4 regions of the Bacillus sp. FJAT-45350 genome follow, and region 4 is predicted to be linked to each of the others. Evidence: riboswitches for the same ligand, from Rfam matches in the RefSeq annotation. Region 4 holds a riboswitch; each other region holds the start of a gene.
The links. A riboswitch is a leader RNA that binds a small molecule or an ion and turns the genes downstream of it on or off. The one in region 4 is predicted to bind cobalamin.
Positions count from the first base shown of each region.

Region 1: linked by a shared signal. The riboswitch ahead of CD003_RS17755 ((2Fe-2S) ferredoxin domain-containing protein) and the one ahead of CD003_RS10185 (helical backbone metal receptor) in region 4 are both predicted to bind cobalamin.
Region 2: linked by a shared signal. The riboswitch ahead of CD003_RS05240 (ribonucleoside-diphosphate reductase subunit alpha) and the one ahead of CD003_RS10185 (helical backbone metal receptor) in region 4 are both predicted to bind cobalamin.
Region 3: linked by a shared signal. The riboswitch ahead of cobJ (precorrin-3B C(17)-methyltransferase) and the one ahead of CD003_RS10185 (helical backbone metal receptor) in region 4 are both predicted to bind cobalamin.

Region 1 is NZ_NISU01000002.1:235,495-240,931, forward strand. Features, by position in the region: gene CD003_RS17740 (glucose-6-phosphate isomerase) at 1-641, shown strand, start outside; gene CD003_RS17745 (YugN-like family protein) at 716-1,114, shown strand; gene CD003_RS22005 (hypothetical protein) at 1,257-1,415, shown strand; gene CD003_RS17750 (carbon-nitrogen hydrolase family protein) at 1,443-2,201, shown strand; cobalamin riboswitch at 2,350-2,542, shown strand; gene CD003_RS17755 ((2Fe-2S) ferredoxin domain-containing protein) at 2,678-3,073, shown strand; gene CD003_RS17760 (transcriptional regulator) at 3,316-3,966, opposite strand; gene CD003_RS22395 (hypothetical protein) at 4,363-4,485, opposite strand; gene CD003_RS17765 (ATP-grasp domain-containing protein) at 5,059-5,437, shown strand, end outside.
Region 2 is NZ_NISU01000001.1:1,043,416-1,048,852, forward strand. Features, by position in the region: gene CD003_RS05210 (cysteine-rich CWC family protein) at 1-24, opposite strand, end outside; gene CD003_RS05215 (glutaredoxin family protein) at 140-379, shown strand; gene CD003_RS05220 (cell wall hydrolase) at 456-1,070, opposite strand; gene CD003_RS05225 (LLM class flavin-dependent oxidoreductase) at 1,368-2,369, shown strand; gene CD003_RS05230 (hypothetical protein) at 2,507-2,734, shown strand; gene CD003_RS05235 (metallophosphoesterase) at 2,916-3,464, shown strand; cobalamin riboswitch at 3,655-3,852, shown strand; gene CD003_RS05240 (ribonucleoside-diphosphate reductase subunit alpha) at 4,090-5,437, shown strand, end outside.
Region 3 is NZ_NISU01000001.1:2,148,496-2,153,932, reverse strand. Features, by position in the region: gene bioB (biotin synthase BioB) at 1-946, shown strand, start outside; gene CD003_RS10800 (PRC-barrel domain-containing protein) at 1,174-1,932, shown strand; gene CD003_RS10795 (hypothetical protein) at 2,206-2,442, shown strand; cobalamin riboswitch at 2,590-2,774, shown strand; gene cobJ (precorrin-3B C(17)-methyltransferase) at 3,009-4,628, shown strand; gene CD003_RS10785 (sirohydrochlorin chelatase) at 4,648-5,437, shown strand, end outside.
Region 4 is NZ_NISU01000001.1:2,028,337-2,033,773, reverse strand. Features, by position in the region: gene CD003_RS10195 (ATP-binding protein) at 1-1,243, shown strand, start outside; gene CD003_RS22295 (hypothetical protein) at 1,470-1,598, shown strand; gene CD003_RS10190 (flavodoxin) at 1,620-2,060, shown strand; cobalamin riboswitch at 2,373-2,551, shown strand; gene CD003_RS10185 (helical backbone metal receptor) at 2,701-3,702, shown strand; gene CD003_RS10180 (FecCD family ABC transporter permease) at 3,665-4,714, shown strand; gene CD003_RS10175 (heme ABC transporter ATP-binding protein) at 4,733-5,437, shown strand, end outside.

The sequences.
Region 1 (5,437 bases), on a different contig from region 4:
CAATGGATAAATACAATAATGATAATCTTGCTGAAAATGAAGCCTATCAATATGCAGCTGTACGAAATGCTTTTTATAATAAAGGGAAAACGATTGAATTGATGGTTAATTATGAACCGGCCCTGCAATATGTATCTGAATGGTGGAAGCAATTATTTGGAGAGAGTGAAGGAAAAGATAAGAAGGGGATATTCCCAGGCTCAGTTAATTTCTCAACTGACCTTCATTCGATGGGCCAATATGTTCAAGATGGTCGTCGTGATCTTTTTGAAACAATTTTAAATGTGGAAAAGGTACGTGAAGAAATAACGATTGAAGAGCACTCCTCAGACCTTGATGATTTAAACTACTTAGCAGGACAAACGATGGATTTTGTAAACAAAAAAGCATTTCAAGGAACACTGCTTGCACATACTGACGGAGGAGTTCCGAATCTAATTGTTTCAATACCAGAATTAAATGAATATCACTTTGGATACATGATTTACTTTTTTGAAAAGGCATGTGCAATCAGTGGATACTTATTAGGGGTCAATCCATTTGACCAACCAGGTGTAGAAGCTTACAAGAAGAACATGTTTGCCTTACTTGGAAAACCAGGATTTGAAAAAGAAAAAGCAGAGTTAGAAAAGCGTTTATAGAATAGTGTAAAGCATAGAACAATCAAACATAGGACATTCTATAAATATGAATGCACTGTGAAAGGATGAGTTCTATGATTTTAATGAATTCACAAGTTGAAAATAAACAATTTATGCTTAAAGACTTAGAGGATAAGTTAAAGCCACTTGGGTATGTAATTTCTGGTAACTGGGATTATGAACATGGTTATTTTGACTATAAGCTTGATGACAATGGAAGTTATCAATATTTACGAATTCCATTCACAGCTGTAGAAGGTGAAATAGACCAAAAGGGTGTAATTGTTAAACTCGGAAAGCCTTTTCTACTTGCACATAAATATCAACGTGGCTTAGATGACCAGGTTATGGATTATAATTCATTTATGAATCAATTTTCAGAACCACAAGACAAAGATGCGTATATTCCACCTCAATATGTGAATACAGGAAAAAGCTTAATTCAAGAATTAGAAGCAACATTACTTTATTAATAAAGGTTGGCTTTAAGGGTGTATTTGTCCCTGATAAGCCAGCCTTTTCGTCTGTTTTTTTGGGTAAGTATAAAAGTAATGGTTGTGGATGGAAAACCGATTTTGGTAAGATAGGAAAAGTATATAATAAGGGGAGATACGAATGTCAGAACCGATTATTTTTGCCATTACGATTTTTATTGGTTGGCTAATCTTTGATTTTGTGAAACATAAAAAGCTAACGAAGGAATTAGTAATAGGAGCATTAATTGTTGCGATCATTGCTGGGCTTGGGTGGTTTGTTTTAGATTTATTATTTTAATAAATGGGTAAGTGGAGGGGGAGCTAGATGAAGAGATTACGAGTTGCTTTACTACACTTGTTACCTAAAGCTGGAGATTTACAATTCAATCAAAATTTAATTGAAAAAGCAGTTATGATAGCTGGAGAAAAAAATGTAGATTGGATTATCACACCTGAACTAGCGACTAGTGGTTTGCAGTTTTCTAGCATAGGTACGGACTGGATAACCCAACAGCCAGATACTTGGATGAATCATTTTTGTACTATTGTGAAGAGTATTAATGCTACTGTCTTCCTTGGATGTGCAGAACGTTCGAAGGAAGGAGCACTACATAATTCTGTTTTTGTTATAAGTGAGAAGGGTGAAATAATAGGTAATCAAAAGAAGTTAGCAAGAGTAGATAATTGGTCGACATCAGGTGAAGTAGTTGAACCGATATCTTTAGAGAATATAAAAGTTGGTGTATTAATTTGTGCAGATTCCTATACAGGGAATTATGCAGACAAATTACTAACGAAGGGTGCAGAAATTCTAATTGCACCTTCCTCTTGGGGACCAGGCTTACATGGACCAAATGGAGAGTGGGAACAGCGCTCTATTGATACCGGGTTACCTATCTTTGTTTGTAATCGTACCGGAGAGGATGAAACTGTGTCCTTTTGGGAAGCGGAGAGTTCTGTAATAAAAGACGGCAAACGCCTTCTTACTTACAAATCGAAACAATCTGCCATTCTACTGTTTGATTGGGATTTGGAAGCTATGAATTTAGTGTCTACGTCTTTTGATGTGGAGTATATATGGTGAAACGAACAAACGAATGGGAGTTTAAAGCAAAACATTTATTGGGATTCCTCTCGCAGTTGGTACGATACTAAATATAAATTGATATTTTTAAATATTTCCATTATCATAAAGGTAGAAACTAGTAAAAAGTTTCTATGAATTAACTATAAATAATTTTTGGAATTCTAGGTGTCTAATAGACTTAATAGGGAATCTGGTGGAAATCCAGAGCTGTCCCCGCAACTGTAAGTGTGGATGAAATGAGAAACCACTGTATAAGTAACTTTACCGGTGCTTATACGGGAAGGCTCAGAGTAAGAAGAAGCACGAGTCAGGAGACCTGCCTAACTTCCATAAGTTTCATTTCTTCGGGGTGAGAGAAGTTGAAACGGCAGGGATATCATGTTCTTTCATGATAATAATATTGCCGTTTTATGCTCTTTCTCCGTTGGTGAGGAAGGGCTTTTTATATTAAGAAACTGAGAGGGGATAACGTAATGGCTACTTGGGATTTATCTAATACAAACCATCATTTATTGATTTGTAATGGAGGAAGTTGCAATAAGTCTGGAGCAGAGGAATTAACACTAACAGTAAGAAATGAAATTAGTAATCGTGGATTAGATAACATGATACATACAACAAGAACACGATGCAATGGTCGTTGCAAGGATAAATGTGTTGTAGTTGATTATCCAAAAGGGGACTGGTATCAAAATATGGAGCCTGAAGATGTTTCAGATTTTATTGATTCACTATGTGCAAACCAAACATTTTCTAAGAAATTAGCACTTTCTTATAATGGAGCAGGGTTTGAAAGTGGAGATGGTACAGTAACGGGTGATCTAAAAAATGTTGAAGTTGTGAGTAAGGTTTCAAAAGTGTACGAGTAAAGATATTGTGAGGATAATGGATAAATTGTTTAAACGAAGTGGTTCGGACACTAGTTCCGTTAATTTGATATTACTAGTTGATTTAGAGAATAATTGGATCCTAATTCCGCTATTTGTATATATGACGTCCAAATCATAAGTTTTAAGAGGGGATAACGGATACAATGTCCATAAAGAATGTAATATTAGAGGGTTTTATGATAATAACGGAACCTGTGTCCCTATTCGAGGTAACAATCAATTCATAGTCTTAGTTTATAAGTACGCGCTCGTTTTTCTCCACTTGCTACACTTAGAATTTGTAAATCAACAAGCTTATGCAAAGTACGTCTAGCATGGCGGTCACTTATTCGTAGGTGATTAGCAATTTCGAGTGGGGTAAAGGGGCGTAATAAGCGTCGTGCAAATCGCACAATTTCTGCTTCAAGCCATGATAACTGTGCAGGGGAATCAGTAGAGAGGAATTTTCCTATAAATGCTAGTATGAGTTGTTGGCATTTTTGTGGCTCATCTTTAATTGATAAGTACGCAATTGGTAACAATGTCCACCCGTCAAGAGTCAATAAAGAGTGTCTCCAGCATAAATCTTTAAATCGCCTAACATCTAAATCTCTAGCATGTGGTCCATAACCTTGGATTTCAATACAACCTTTAGAGTGCATAGGCATGTACGTAAGATCAAGGTAACGATAACCATTGTTGAAATCTCGCACTTCCCATTCAGGGTACAAGTGGTCTAAGTTCCCTATAGTAGGGAACCAAATTGATCTTAGAAACTCAACAGTTCCGTGGCCAAGTCCATTTTCAAGGAGCTCGCGCCTTCTTGGGTTTCTCTCTTCGGTAAGATTTGTTTGGAGCCATTCTTCGTACTTTATTTCAAATTTACTAACCATATATCACTTTCCTTCCTGGTTTTTTAATAACACCTCAAAACTAAGTAATATTGTTAATAATTAGTATAAGTTGCTATTCTACATTCGACAACCATTTAATTCAAAATAAAAAGAAGGTAGCCAACGATATGTGGCTACCTTCTAAACCTTTCCCACTCATTATACAAATCTGGGGTCGTAACGATTGTTGTATTTAACAAACACCTCATCTCTTCATGTTAGAAACAATCTTGAAATTTCGGTTCTTTGTCCAACACAATCACCTCATTTAAAAGGTAAATCGATAATTTTCCTCATTGTATAATTAACATCAAGTTAATGATGGGAGAGGGTTTGTGAGGTGCATTACTGCTCCTCAATAATTATGATGTCCAGAATGAAGAAAAGTATTCAAAATTAATTATGTCTATTTGATTTTCTTCCTTTTGTTTTCTTAGATGTACTTGGTTTCCCTCCGGCACGTGACCTTGGGTTCGTTTCATTAGCATGTTCGACGGCTTGTTCAAGTTCTTTTCTCATCTGTAATTCCTCCCTTTGAATTTTGACATTACCCATAGAGTTTCCGATTTGAATAGTTTTATCTCTGTTAAAAATTGCATAAGCAGTGCTAACTTCGTCGAATTTTAAATAAACATGTAGTAAATGAATATTCTGTATGTTAAAATAATTTGTTTTAGTGGTGGATGTACATGATATTAAATGAAATAAGGAGAAATTGAAAGGAAACCTTGAATGATTTGCGCTTTCATGTTCATTGTTTGCGTTTTCATTGACTGGAAACGCTTTTGCTATATAATACTAAAAGTTGCATAATAAAGGTAACTTATAAATGAAAGAAGGCAATGCAAATGAAAATCGTATTAGCGAAAGTCTTAGACTATTTATGTGAATGCCAAGAGCAAAAAGCAAAGCTAATCGTAGAAGACCTTAATAAAAATGGAGTACATTACTGGTATTCATCATAATTATAACGCCCCATTCGCAAAATATGCGAATGGGGCTTCTTTTTAATTAATCTAAATTATTGACTGAAAGACAAGTGTTGTAATAAGGTTACTTTGTATTGAGAGAGTAAAGAGAGTAGGCGATAGTATGTCAAAAATTTATATAATTCATGAAAATGATGAATGGACAGTACATTTAACGAAGCGACTAAAGGAATTACACCTACCTTATGAGGAATGGCATTTGAAAAATGGAGTTGTTGATTTACAGTCGGTTCCTCCTGAAGGTGTATTTTATAGCCGAATGAGTGCGTCATCACATACAAGAGGACACCGATACGCTCCAGAATTAGCTAATGCTGTAATTGCGTGGTTAGAGCGTCATAGTAGAAAGGTATTTAACGGGAGTCGAGCTCTTGAATTAGAAGTAAGTAAAGTAGCTCAATATCTTGCGTTAAGCATAGAAGGAATTACAACTCCGAAAACGATTGCTGCTGTAGGAAGAGAGCAGCTTATTGAGGCTGCAA
Region 2 (5,437 bases), 980 kb from region 4:
TGAATTAACTTCAACATAAACCACATCAACACATCCTTTTTTCAGTTTAAATGAGATTCATAGAACAAATGATTTCTTCCATCCTATTATTTTCGCTATAATAAGATCATATATTGTAACGCTAAAGGAGGCAATAAATTTGAGTAAACAAGTGATTGTATATTCAGCGGAAGATTGTGTTGAGTGTACTTATGTTAAAAAAGCGCTAACAGAAGAAGGCATACCATTTGAGGTAAGGGATATTATGAAAAATAAAGAATACCGTGAAGAGGTTGAGAAATTTGGGTTTATGGGGATACCTGTAACTGTAGTTGGGGACCGTGCTATCAAAGGATTCACACCAGAGTTAAATGAATTAATAGAATCTGTAAAGAAATAAAATCAAAAGGGTGTTCTAAGAGGTAGATAGATACCTTCTTAGACACCCCTTATCTAATTTTACTCCGTTAACTCACTTAGTACTTAAATACATGTTGACCAATAACATTAGATGTTTCTCTGGAATCAAGCCAACGACTGGTCGCTATATCAGGATTGTAAAAGAATAATGTATCCTCAGAAACTTCTCCCATACCTGTTAACGCAGCTTCTACAGCTTCTATCGATTCTTCGTCAGCTGGCCTGTTAACTTGTCCATTAGCAACAGGTTGAAATTGTCTAGGTTGATAAATCACTTCTTCAACTGTGTCAGGAAATTGATCGCTTTCTACTCGATTTAATACGACATTGGCTACAGCTACTTTTCCTTCAAAAGGTTCTGTTTGAGCTTCGGCTCGTACAATTCGAGCTACTAGATCGATTTCTTTTTCTGAAAGACTTATGTAATTCATATGAGCACTTTTCACTTTTACTTCAGGTTGTTTTTCAATATGTATATTAATTTCCTGACCTGCAAAAATCAAATCAAGGTTCGTAACTTGTGGGTTCGCAATTGCTAATTCTTTTAATGTAAAACCATTGTCTCGGGCTATCTTTGACATTGTGTCTCCTTCTTGAACCGTATATGCAAAAGTAGATCCAGTAAAACAAAAGGCTGCTAGTAATGTTAACACAAAAATTAGTTTTTTCATTTGTATCCTCCTAGTAAACTTAGCTTTTAATAGCTTTTGATATAACTTATCCCTATGAATGAAGATCCAAGAATAGTATTACAATTTGTTTACAAAGGAGTTTTAATAGGATGGTTAAAAGTTTTTTTATATCTGATAGTTTTCTATTGGTTCAAGAATCATCTTTTAAAATTTCTTATCACATATTGGCAGTTATCATCTTATAGATGATATAATCTAGATGTTTTTTGAATATTTTGCGTTTGTTCATGTAATCGGGTTGATAAATATAATTAGGTTTATTGGGAGGAAGAAACTATGTCAAATAGTAACATACCAGTTTCAGTGTTAAATTTAGTTCCAGTTCGTAAAGGGGAGGGGGATAAAGAAGCAATTGATGCCATGGTTGACTTGGCGCAAGCAACAGAGAAGATGGGATACTCACGCTATTGGATTGCTGAGCATCATAATGCAGCGGCTCTGGTTAGTTCTGCAACGTCTATATTAATCAAACATACGTTGGAGAATACGGAAAAAATCCGAGTCGGTTCTGGTGGGATTATGTTACCGAACCATTCACCTTTAATTGTCGCAGAACAATTTGGAACATTGGAAACGATTTATCCTAAGCGAGTTGACTTAGGTCTTGGAAGGGCACCGGGTACTGATATGTCAACGGCAAATGCACTTAGACGCTCTCAGCACGAATCTGTCTATACATTTCCTCAGGATGTGAACGATTTACTTAGATATTTCGGTCCTGAAGAGAAGCAAGAGTTTGTAAAAGCATTTCCTGGTGTAGGAAGGAATGTTCCACTCTATATTCTTGGCTCGTCAACAGAATCAGCAATCTTAGCAGCAAAACTAGGTTTACCATATGCGTTCGCGTCTCATTTTGCACCAACGTATTTAGGTGAAGCACTTTCTATTTATCGCAACAACTTCAAGCCTTCTGAATATTTAGATGAGCCATATGTGATCACATGTCTCGGAGTAGTAGCAGCTGAAACAGATGAGGAAGCCGAATTCGAGGCTACAACAATGCTACAACGCTCGTTATACATGACCCGTCGTGGCCGCCATCCGTTATACCCACCGGTTGAGAATATGGACGATTTATGGAATGAATCGGAAAAACAAATGGTGTTAGCTAAGCACCGAATGACATTAGTAGGAAGTAAAGATTCAATCCGTACACAATTGAAGGAATTTCAAGCTAGATACAATGCTGATGAAGTTATGGCTGTCACGTACATTTATGACCGCGACAAACAAAAGAGATCTTATGAGATATTGAAAGAAGTAGTGGATGGAAAATAGCAAGAAAAGTTAAGTAGGAGGGAGCGCTAGTAAACCGCTCTCTTGACTATTCTCAATGAAAATAGGTAGACGTTATCTAACCAAAAAATAGTGCTTGTCTACGAAACATCTATTATAATAATAGTATAGGTGATAACGTGGAGAAGCAAATTCTTGATTTACTTACTGAAATGAGTAAAGAAATGAAAAGTATGAAATCACAAATGCATAATCGATTTGATACTATTCAATCAAAGCTCGAAGGTGTTGGAGGGCTGTTTGAATTAACTAATGAATCAAGAATTACTGACGTAGACTTTATCGCTGACAAGGTAAATAAACTAGAGAGAGAACTATATATACTAAAAAATAAAAGTAATAACTAGGGTGCTGAGGCACTCTTTTTTGTTACAGGTAGGTTTCGCAGTACCAGATTAAAGAATTTTCAAGAACGGTAATGGATATTATTTTGGTTATAATTTTAAATGGGAAGGGATCGGAAATCCCACGATTGAAAAAGTGTGGGTATATTGTCTAATTTCCTAAAGAAGAAAGAGGAAGAATAGAATGAAAAAGAGGTTGATATTATCTACAATATTCGTATGTATTATTATTTTATCAGCGAAAATTTATTTTGATACGAATGAATTCAAAGTAAATACTGTCCAATTTCAAACAAAGATAATTCCTAGTAATTCTGAATTCACTGTTTTACAAATTAGTGATTTACATAATAAAGTTTTTGGAGTTAACAATGAAAAATTAATTAATACCGTGGAAAACCTTGACGCAGACATTATTGTGATAACAGGAGACCTTATTGATAGGAGCACAGATGATTTTAAACATGTTTTTTCTCTTATTGAGAATATAACAACCATTAATCAAAAGGTTTTCTTTGTATCTGGTAACCATGAGTGGGGTAACTCTTATACTAGTGATTTTATAAAAGGTCTTCGAGAGCGAAATATTACTATTTTAAACAATGAAAATACTCAAATTACGATAAGAGATGTTACCATTAACTTAGCTGGGTTGGACGATGCCTCAACAAATCATGAAAATGTAGAAGAAGCATTTAATGGAATAAATCAAGAGCTATATACTTTTATATAAAAGATAAATAAAACGAGAGCGATAGCAGCATAAAGCTATCGCCTTCTTCAATTGAGGGGTCAGTCCACCTGTAATTTAACGCGTTAGCAAAGTGGGGGACTGACCCCACTTTGCTTATAAATAAATTCTATGTTTACATTTAGTATATAACAATATATAGTAATAGTTACATAAAGCATAACTAAATATTGTGATTTGCGGAATAATAGGTGTCTATGTTAGTAGACTTAATAGGGAATCTGGTGAAAGTCCAGAACTGTCCCCGCAACTGTAAGTGTGGATGAAATGAGATAAACCACTGTATAAGTAACTTAAAGGTGCTTGTATGGGAAGGCTCAGAGTAAGAAGAAGCACAAGTCAGGAGACCTGCCGATTTATTCCAAAAAGTTTCATTTCTTCGGGGGGTGAGAAGTCGAAACGGTACAGTAGGGGTATTTATCTTTCCTTATTTTTCTTTATGTACCGTTTATATTCCAATTACTCTTCCGATTTCGGAGGAGTTTTTTTGTTGTCAACAAACTTTAAAATCTTTCATGTTGGATAAGTGAAAGCATATTCGCACTCTGCTTTACAGGTTTTGTTTTTTATAAAAAACGTCAACTATTGAAAATTAAAGGAGAAATATATGAGTATACCAACTGATTCTGAACAACGTTCTACTGTTATTGCTGCTATACAAGAAGTGACTAATAAATACGGAATTAATGCAAAAGAATTACTAGATAGGATAAAGGATGTAGATGAAGAGGATGCCAACCAACAATCGTTATTATATGCCCTACATCATATATCTATTGACCAACCGAATTGGACGTTTTTAGCATCGAAACTCTATTTGAATGAATTGTATAAAAAAGCTTCTGAAAGCCGTGGGTATGATCCTTCACAAAAATACGGTGATTTCTATCAACTTATAAAATTATTAACTGAAAAAGGAATATACTCACCGAGTCTATTCGGTTCTTACAGTTTCGAAGAGGTCGATGAGTTAATGACTGTAATAGAGTCAACACGTGATAACTTATTTAATTTCATTGGACTATTTTTACTGGCAGACAGGTATCTAGCTAGAGACCATGAGAAACATATATTTGAGTTACCACAAGAGCGATTTATGATTATTGCGATGACTTTAATGCAACAAGAATCAAAAGAAAAGCGACTATCACTAGTAAAAGAAGCTTACTGGGCATTAAGTAATTTATATATGACGGTAGCTACTCCTACGTTAGCAAATGCAGGAAAGAGCTTCGGTCAATTGTCATCATGTTTCATTGATACAGTTGATGACTCATTAGATAGCATTTATTTAAATAACTGGGACAATGCGAGATTAAGTAAAGATGGTGGGGGAATAGGCATTTATTACGGAAAAGTCCGTGCGTTAGGTTCAGATATTAAGAGCTTTAAAGAAAACTCTTCAGGAGTAGTACCATGGATTCGACTAGTAAATGACACTGCTGTTAGTGTTGATCAATTAGGTCAACGTCAAGGAGCAATCGCTGTTTACCTTGATTTGTTTCATAAAGATATTATGAATGGATTTTTAGATTTAAAAACTAATAACGGTGATGAGCGTCGAAAGGCACATGATATTTTTACAGGTGTGACAGTTCCTGATTTATTTATGGAAAAACTACAGGAAGTTGATGATAGTGGAAAAAGTATCGGGTACTGGTCGACATTTTGTCCTCATCAAGTAAAGCAAATCATGGGATGGAAAGATGATAAGGGGAAGGCATTAGGGTTAGAAGACTTTTTTGATGATACAGGTAGAAAATATTTTACAGAAAAATATGAAGAAGCAGTAAATCATCCGTTACTTCCACGTAAAACATACCGAGCGATGGACGTAATGAAGCGAATTATGGTTGCTCAATTAGAAACGGGTACGCCATATATGTTCTATAGAGACGAAGTAAATCGCCAAAATCCGAATAAGCACATCCTTGGAAAAGGGCGCACTTCAATCT
Region 3 (5,437 bases), 120 kb from region 4:
AATTCTATCAATTGAAGAGGGTGTTACTGTCTTACAAGCAGATGACGATGAAGTACTTCCGATTATGCAAGCTGCCTTTCGTGTACGGAAGCAATACTATGGGAAAAAAGTAAAGCTAAATATGATTATTAACGCCAAAAGTGGATTGTGTCCTGAAGACTGTGGCTATTGCTCCCAATCTACTGTTTCAAGTGCACCAGTTGAAAAGTATACATTGCTAGATAAAGAGACTCTACTAGCAGGTGCGAAAGAAGCGATGAATAGAAAAGCTGGTACATATTGTATTGTGGCAAGTGGAAGAGGTCCAACAGATGGTGAATTAGAGCAAGTAATAGATGCAGTCAAAGAAATTACTTCTACAATGCCTCTAAAGATTTGTGCTTGCTTAGGAATTCTTAATCAAGATAAGGCAAAGCGTTTAAAAGAGGCAGGAGTTCATCGTTACAATCACAATATCAATACTCATAAAGATAATCACGGTAATATCACATCGTCTCATGCATATGATCAACGTGTTCAGACTGTTGAAGATGTGAAAGGAGCAGGATTATCACCATGTTCTGGTGTGATTATCGGAATGGGGGAAACAGATGTGCAAATTGTTGAAATGGCCTATGCGTTAAGAGATATTGACGCCGACTCAATTCCGGTAAACTTCCTTCATGCCATTCCAGGAACGCCTTTAGAAAACTATTCTAGAACAAAGCCGATGAAGTCATTAAAAGTTTTAGCGCTAATGAGATTTATTAATCCAACTAAAGAAATACGTGTATCAGGTGGTCGTGAAGTGAATCTACGTACATTGCAACCATTAGCATTATATGCAGCGAATTCAATTTTTGTTGGCGACTATTTAACGACAAAGGGACAAGAAGTAATAGACGACCATCATATTATTGAAGACCTAGGATTTGAGATTGAAGAGAATGCGTTGGCAGAAGCGTAAAAGCAATAGAACTTTTATTGCAAATTATTGTTGTATATAAAAATAACCAAACATGAATAGAGGATGTTAGTTAGGCGTGGATAATAAACTATCCACGTCTATTTTAGTTTTCATGCTGAAATTTTAAATTCATAATTTGCCATTAATTTTGTATGAAGTTTAATCAATGGCTTTCTCGGTTACTAGATAAATAGATAGTAATAGTAATTATTTAGGGAGGTATTCCGATGTTTTTGTATGAAAATCTATTAAGAAGATTTACGGTTATGGCAAAGGACGGCGAAGTTGGTAAAATAGACGATTTTTATTTTGAAGATGAAAAATGGACGGTAAGGTATATTGTTGTTAATACGATTCCATGGTTTCCTGGTGGTAAAGTATTACTATCACCTATTTCAGTAGAGAAAGTAAATATAGAGGATGAAATTATTTATGTTGAATTAACTAAAGAGCAAGTGAAAAATAGTCCTGATATTGATTTTGCTAGACCTGTATCAAAGCAAATGGAGCTAGATTACCATCATTATTTTGGCTACCCGTATTATTGGTCGCCACTAGGAGTTTGGGGTCATGGTAGCTATGCTAGAGATTTAGCTACATTATCATCTGATTATGAAAAAGAATATGTCGATACGGAAGTAAATCATCACTTACGAAGTGTAAAAGAAATTACTGGTGCTGTGACTGGTTATGGTATCTTTGCTTTGGATGATGAATTTGGACAGGTGAAAGATATGATAATTGAAGATAAAACCTGGACAATACGCTATTTCATGGTCGATACAGTAAAATGGCTCCCATCAAGAAATGTTATTATTGCAAAAGATTGGATTGAGGAAATTAATTGGTCAGCGAAGCATGTTCGTGTGAATATAACAAAAGACGAAGTGAAAAATAGCCCTGAATTTTTTCCTGATCAACCTATAGATAGAAAATATGAAAAGGATATTTATGATTTTTATAGAAGAAAAAATTATTGGGAGTAAGTTCTATAAGAGCATGTTCAAAAGGTAGTGACAATGGCTTCACACGCTGTGAGCCTTGCTAGGAGAAAATCACTCCTAGCAAGGCTTTTAAAAGAATACAGCGGCTACGCTCATTGCATAGAGGTTGTTCTTTTTGAACAACCTCTATAAGTCTTCTTAAGTAGTTCTAATTAGTAAGAAAGTCTATACATTCGACTTGATAAGCTAAACTCTAACATTTCTAAAGGAGACTCTTCCTGTTATAATATAGATTGTTATGGGGAGGGGATTCAAATGGAAGAAAACAAATTAGTATATGTAATTTCAGAATTATTAGACGAGAAATTCAGAACAGTAACAAATCGATTAGACGACATTGAACAAAATCAAAAAATTTTACAAAATCAAATTTCAGCTATTTCTTCTCGAGTAGGGGATAACTCAGAAATTACCTCAATTTTAAATGAACTGACAATGAAAGTTATTGAAAGCGAGAAAGAAGTCAAAGAACTAAAATCAAGTGTCCGTTAGAGCATCCATTCTTTGGGTGCTTTTTTCATATAAGTAAGTCCATATAAACTCAGGCGAAAATACACTTTGTCTTTTCACATTCGACAGAAATTTTGAAATAGTATTGACAAAAAACCAAGTAATCTATAATCTAGTAACAAGATAACTACATAATGATAGGGAAAAGGTGAAGATTTTAGCAAATCTTCGTAAGAGGGAAGTTCGGTGAAAGTCCGACGCGGTCCCGCCACTGTAAAATAGGTTGTTCTCTTATATATCCACTGTTCAATGAATGGGAAGGGTAGAGAACGTATACTATGAGCCAGGAAACCTGCCTTTTCTATCGACACTGTTTGACCTACGGGAGATGGGGAAGTGTTAGGGAGCAAATTCCTTGTCTACTTATGTTTTCATTGTATTTGCAGCTACATACAATTTTGTATATAGGCATCTCTAACTCTTATCTAATCAGAGTTGGGGGTGCTTTTTTTGTTGTTGTTTAAAAGGAAAGTATCATGTTTTAGAAATAAATGAGTGTGCGTAAGTTCTATTATAGTTTTAATTAAATTTGAAGGGAGTGTAATTTTATGAGTGAGAAAAAAAGAGGAAAATTACTTGTGCTTGGTTTTGGACCAGGTAGTGAGGAACAAATGACACACCGAGCAAAAGAGGCTTTAATTGAGAGCGATTCAATCATTGGCTATAACACATACATAGATATTATTCGTCCGTTACTTACGACACAAGAGATTGTTCGTACTGGGATGACGGAAGAAGTAAGCCGAGCACAGGAGGCGATTCGTCAAGCGGAAACAGGAAAAAAAGTGGCGGTGATTTCAAGTGGTGACGCTGGTGTTTATGGAATGGCTGGACTCGTATATGAAGTATTAATTGAAAAAGGTTGGAAAGAGGAAACGGGAGTTGAAGTAGAAATCATACCTGGTGTATCAGCAATTAACTCTTGTGCCTCCTTACTAGGGGCTCCTGTCATGCATGATGCGTGTACGATTAGTTTAAGTGACCATCTTACCCCATGGGAATTAATAAAAAAACGGGTAAAGGCTGCTGCAGAAGCTGATTTTGTTATTGCTTTATACAATCCGAAAAGTGGACGACGTACGAGACAAATCGAAGAAACACAGAAAATTTTACTTGAGCATCGTTCCCCAAATACACCTGTTGGATTAGTGAAAAGTGCGTATCGTGAACGACAACAAATCGTCATTACAGACTTAGAAAATATGCTTGAACATGAGATTGGTATGCTGACGACAGTCGTTATTGGTAATAATTCAACCTTCTTATACGACGGCAAAATGATTACACCTAGAGGATATCAAAGAAAGTATACATTGAACGCAGACGACCAAAAGCTGAAGCCTCACCAACGTTTACAAGAAGAAGCAGAGCCTTGGGCATTGCATCAGGGCCAAGCTTTAGTCGAACAAGAAGAAATATCTTCTGTTGAATTAGCAGAAGAAGCGTTAACAAAGCTAGGTAATTCATATTCAGAAAATAAACAAGAAGTGGAAGAATCAGATAACGTATTTAAGCAAGATTCTGTGTTTGAATTTTCCGTTTCTCCAGGCATTGCCAATAAAGCATTTTCTGCAAAGCAAATGCTTGTTTTAGGTAATGTTGTTGGAGAAAAAGGAACTATTGAATATACACCTGATCATCAGCTTAAATTATCTGTCGTAACAGCAGATTCAAATACGATTATCAATCAGTTAACAGAGGAAGGGCTTTTACTTCATCCAATTGGAGATGTTGTTAATATAAAGGCTTGTGACTTTTGTGATGGTGATAAAAAGGATTCCATTCCTCAAGTGGAAGAGCTTCAACATCTTTTAGGAGGTATTAGTGTTCCTAAGAGATTAAATATCGGATTTAATGGATGTGGTATGGCGTGCTATAGCGCACCAACAAATGATATTGGAATTATTTTTAGAAGAGGAAAAGGTTTTGACTTATTCTTAGGTGCAAAAACAACTGGTCGTAATGCACAAGTAGGACAATTGGTAGCAGAAGAATTAACAGCAGAACAAATTGTAGATATCGTTTCTCGCATTGTTGAGGATTTTCGTGAGCGTGGTTTGCCAAATGAAAGGTTCCACAAATTCTTTAAGAGAGTTCAAAGGATTGAAGGTTTTACGTTCAAAGAAATGCCTGAGCAAGTTTTAGTAGATATGGCTTGTGGAGATTAACTTGAAGGAGGAGAAGAAAATGAAAGCAGTTTTATTTATTGGTCATGGTAGTAAGAAGCAAGAGGGGAATGAGCAAATTCTTCAATTTATTGAATCTATGAAAGGGGATTTAGATGTACCAATTGTGGAGTCATCCTTTTTAGAGTTTGCTACACCGACTATTGGACAAGGGATTGCTCGCTGTGTGGAAAGAGGAGCAACAAAGGTAGCGCTTATTCCGATGATGTTCTTTTCTGCTGGTCATTCAAAAATTCATATTCCTGAAGCGATAGATCATGCAAAGGAAACATATCCAGATGTTGAATTTTCGTATGGTCGTCCAATAGGAGTTCATGATAAGTTGTTTGAAATTCTTAGAAGTCGTCTACTTGCAGCAGGTTTTGATGCAAATGAACGTGATAAAGGTATTTTATTAGTCGGAAGAGGAAGTAGCGATCCTGACGCAAATAGTGAACTTTATAAGATTGGCAGACTTCTGAATGAACGATTAGAAATGACACCTGTAGAACTATCCTTTATTGGTGTTACAACTCCTACTGTTGAAGAAGGAGTTGAACGTTCGATTAAATTAGGTGGAAAAAAACTATATATAGTCCCATATTTCTTTTTTACCGGAATTTTAATGGACAGAATGAATGAAAAACTAGACTCTTTTGCAAAGAACTATCCTGATATTTCTTTTTCGATGACGGAATATTTTGGTTTTCATCCAGAGTTAAAAACAATTTTTATCGATCGTGCCATGGAAGCCTTAGAAGGAGATGCGAAGCTCAACTGTGATATGTGTCCATACCGATTACATGCACTTG
Region 4 (5,437 bases):
AGGAGTTGCGATTGTATTAACGACTATTTTTGCTTTCTTTCTTTCAACGCGTATCACGTCTCCATTACGAAAAATGCGGCAAGTTTCTTTTGAAGTGTCAGAAGGCAAATTTGATACGAAAGTACCTATACTTACAACGGATGAAATTGGTCAATTAGCGATTGCTTTTAATCGAATGGGTAGAGAATTAAATAAAAATTTAATGGCATTGAATCAAGAGAAGGAACAGCTCTCACGAATTCTAAGTAGTATGGCAGATGGAGTTATTACGTTAAATCGTAAAGGCGAAATTGTCGTAACAAATCCTCCGGCAGATGTATTTATTCAATCATGGTACTTTGAACAAGGGATGCTACCTGAAAATGGTGATGATTTACCTAAAGCAATTAAAAAGCTGTTTCAAAAAGTTGTTGCTCTAGAAAAAGAACAAATGACGGAAGTAGCTATACAAGGACGAAATTGGGCTATATTGATGACACCTCTTTATGATGACACCTTCGTTCGTGGTGCTGTAGCTGTTATTAGAGATATGACTGAGGAACGTCGCTTAGATAAACTTCGTAAAGATTTTATCGCGAATGTTTCCCATGAATTACGCACGCCTATTTCCATGCTTCAAGGGTATAGTGAGGCAATTATTGATGATATTGCTCAGTCCGATGAGGAAAAGAAAGAAATCGCTCAAATTATTTATGATGAATCATTACGTATGGGGCGTTTAGTAAATGAATTACTAGACTTGGCAAGAATGGAAGCTGGTCATATTCAATTGAATCAGGAAGATATCAATGTAAGTGAATATACAGAACGAGTACTACGTAAGTTCCAAGGGTTAGTAAAAGAGCATAAGATTTACTTAGAATCAGATATTAAAGGTGAGTCAATAAGAGGCTTTATTGACCCAGACAGGATAGACCAGGTCTTAACAAACTTAATTTCTAATGCGATTCGTCATACTGAGGAAAATGGTAGTGTGAAAGTGTCAGTATCGGCTAATGAAAATGAAATTAAGTTTGATGTAAAAGATACTGGTTCAGGAATCCCAGAAGAGGATTTACCATTCGTGTTTGAACGATTCTATAAAGCAGATAAGGCTAGAACACGTGGACGAGCTGGTACAGGATTAGGTCTAGCGATAGTGAAAAACATTGTAGAAGCTCATGGTGGACAAATTTCTGTTCATAGCAAAATAAATGAAGGAACGACATTTTCCTTTATTTTACCTCGATATAATGAAGAATAAAGAGAAATAGAGCGAAAATCATTGTTTCATACGTAACAATGAGGATTAATTGAGATTTATTTAAAAGGCCATTACGGTTTTTAAGTAAATCTCTTTTTTTTTTTTGAAATATTTACTCTATGTTATTAAAGTCTTAAAGAAACCATTGACAATGATAATCGTTATCGTTAAAATGTTGTTATTGAAAATGATTTTCATTAACGATTATTTATGAGGGGGAAATGGAATGGAAAGTACTCTTTCGTCTAATAAAGAACAGTATGTCATTGCAGGAATGTATGAAACAAAAAGCTCTCACTGTACACATCCCATCATTTTTGTTGGGATGTGTACAAATACAACACAATTAAATTAATAATTGAAGGGATGATTTTATATGTCAAGAGCATTATTAATCTATGCGAGCATGTCTGGTAATACTGAATCTGTTGCGGATTTAGTTGAAGTGGGATTGAAGAACAAAGGTGTTAAAGTCTTTAAAAAAGAAGTTATGGAATGCGATACAAGTATATTAGAGGGGTATGATGCAGTACTTTTAGGAGCTTATACATGGGGAGACGGTGAATTGCCTGATGAGTTTTTGGACTTCTATGAAGAAATGGCAGGTATTGATTTATCAGGAAAGAAATTTGCTATCTTTGGAACAGGGGATACCTCTTATCCTGAATTTTGCGGTGCGGTAGATTTACTTGAAGCAATGGTAGCCGAAAAAAATGGAGTAATAGTATTACCAGGGTTAAAAATAGAATTAAGTCCTGATGAAGATGAGGAAACTTGCAAGTTGTTTGGGGAGAATTTTGCAGAAAAAATAGCATAGAAATTACAAAGTGTTGAGGCTGATTAGCTTTAACACTTTTTTGTTTAGCAAGGAAACTAAAAAATACTGTATTGTAGTGGGAGCAAAGAAAAAGATGGACTAAATTTCTATAACTTATTGTATGATAAACTGAATAAGAGTAGTGTTTAACTACCTATTTTGACATAAATAAAAAGAGATTCATTCTACGATTGTTTTAATAAGGAACGTATTCAGCATTGTAATGAGAAAAATTCACTTAAAAGTTTAGGAGAAAACACTGTCAAAATACAAAAAATTGTGTATAATTGAGACGTAATTCGTTGTTGAACTACATAATAAATTCTTTAAGGTCACTTATAATAAGTGTTAATAGGGAAGTTGGTGAAAATCCAACACGGTCCCGCCACTGTAAATACTAGAATCTTTCAATGAACCACTGTCTTTTGATGGGAAGGGGAAAGTTTCGTTATAGTATGAGTCAGGAGACCTGCCTTAAAGTATTGTGAATCCTTCGAGGAAAAGGTGAAGCAGGTTGGATAGAAACTACTTTTATAAGTTGTCTATACTTTCTGCAAATAAAGTCCTCGTCATAGGGCTTTATTTTTTTACCTTTTAGTTCATAACTACAAACTCAAGAAAAACAGAGGAGATGGAGAATTTGAAGAAATGTTTAACAATACTTATGGCTCTTCTAGTTACACTTATTCTACTAGTAGGTTGTAACACAACAGATACAACTGTAGAAGCGCCAGATGAAGACCAAGCGATAGAAACTGAACAAGAAGATGTTGTTGAGGGAGAAGGGGACGAAGACCAATTCCCATTAACGCTAACAGATGCAATGGATAATGAAGTAACGATTGAAGAAGAACCGAAACGAATTGTTTCGTTAATTCCTAGCATTACGGAAACTATTTTTGCCCTTGATAAGGGAGAATATTTAGTAGGAAGAACTGATTGGTGTAATTACCCTGAAGCAGCGTTAGAAGTTGATAGTGTAGGAGGAATGGAGTTCGATGTTGAAAAGCTACTTTCACTTACACCTGATCTAGTTATCTCTCATGCATCAGGCGCACATAGCTCTGCAGATGGGTTAGACCAACTACGAAATGCTGGTGTAACAGTTGTAGTTGTAAATGATGCAACATCAATTGATGATGTATACAAAGCAATTGCGATGATTGCCAATGTGACGGGTGCTGTTGATAAAGGAGAGGAAATTGTTTCAGAGATGACAGCAACATTCGAGGAAATAGCTGCTAAGGCAAGTGCTATTTCAGTAAATGACCAGGTAAAGGTTTGGGTTGAAGTTTCACCTGCTCCAGAAATTTATACAACTGGAAAAGGTACGTTTTTAGATGAGATGTTACAAATGATAAATGCAACGAATGCTGCGAGTGAAGTTGATGGTTGGGCAATGTTTACTGAAGAAGAAGCTGTTGCTTTCAATCCAGATGTAATTGTTACTACTTATGGTTATTATGTTGAAAATCCAAGTGAACAAATTAAACAACGTTCTGCTTGGAAAGATGTGACTGCAGTTACGAATGATCGTATCTACGATGTTGATCCAGATCAAGTGACTCGTTCAGGCCCTCGTTTAGTAAAAGGAGTAGAAGAACTTGCAACGCGTATCTATCCAGACGTTTTTGCAGAATAACAAGTTCCTGTCCTATTTAATTGCACTATCATTTTTATTTTTATCAATCTTAATCGGTATTGCAAAGGGGAGTCTTTCGATTCCCTTTTCTACTATCATTTTGATTCTAGTAAATGTGGTAGTTCCATTAAATGTGGAGGTAGAGCCATTACTTACAAATATCGTTCTTGAAATCAGGGCTCCACGAGTGTTCCTAGCAATGATAGTTGGCGCTTCATTAGCACTTGCAGGAGCAGCATTTCAAGGTTTTTTAAAAAACCCTCTAGCTGACCCTTTCACATTAGGGGTTTCTTCTGGAGCAGCTGTAGGTGCTGTATTTGTATTGTTTTTTGGAATCACAATTCCTTTTTTAGGAGCATTTACTTTACCTATTATTAGTGTCTTCTTCGGTTTTTTAACTTTACTATTCGTTATTTTCTTTGCTAGACTTGTTCAAAAATCAATGTCGGCTGAAACGATAATTTTAGCCGGAATTATCGTAAGTTCTTTTCTTGGCTCCCTAATCTCATTAATGATTGCCTTAACCGGTGACGAATTAAGACAAATTATTAGCTGGCTCATGGGTAGTGTTGCAATGAGAGGGTGGAGTTATGTTGGCTTAATTATTCCTTTCTTTTTAATAGGATTCTTTCTGCTTCTTTTTAATACTCGAGAATTAAATGCACTGGCGTTTGGAGAAGAAACAGCAAGGCATCTTGGAGTTAACATACAAAAGCGAAAAATCATGATCTTGGCTGGAGCTTCGATTTTAACTGGTAGTGCAGTAGCGGTTTCGGGTACGATAGGCTTCGTTGGACTAGTTATTCCTCACTTAGTAAGGATAATATGGGGGGCAGACCATCGTCATCTTTTACCGCTATCAATGTTAATCGGTGGAGGGTTTCTCATTTTAACAGATTTAGTAGCAAGGACGATTATTGCTCCTACTGAATTACCGATAGGGGTCATCACTGCACTTATTGGAGGGCCTGTATTTGGGTTACTTCTGTTAAGGCAACGTCGTGGATTATAGCTGAAAGGAGGAGGACTCATGCTAAAGGTTCATACTATTACTGGTGGATATGGTGGGGAATCAATTATTGAGAATGTCTCGTTTGAGGTAAAAAAAGGAGAGATCTTTGGAATCCTCGGACCAAATGGGAGTGGTAAAACGACGTTATTAAAAATGATTAGTGGTTCTTTGCCCTTTCAAAAAGGGCAAATACATATTAATGGAAAAGCTATTGTGGATTATTCATCAAAAGAGTTAGCGCGCACAATGGCTGTCCTTCCACAGCATTCTGATTCTGCATTTACGTATTCTGTTTATGATATCGTTGCTTTAGGACGTTACCCATATCAAAAAGGTATGTTTCACTTTTCATCTAGTAAAGATGAAAAAATGATTGAGTATGCGATGAAACAAACGGATGTCTACCAGTTTCGTGATAAATCATTCTTAGAGTTAAGTGGTGGAGAACGTCAGCGTGTATTACTAGCTCGGTCCCTGGCACAAGAACCAAAGCTACTTTTATTAGATGAGCCAACGAACCATTTAGATATATCCTTTCAAATGAGTCTATTAGACTCATTAAAAGAATGGTCTCGAGAGCATCAGCTAACGGTCATCTCAATTTTGCATGACTTAAATATGGCGAGTCTTTATTGTGATCGAATCCTTCTTTTAGATAAAGGAGAAACTGTAGCACTAAATCGTCCAGTTCATGTGATGGAAGAGGGGCAATTGCAAGAAGTT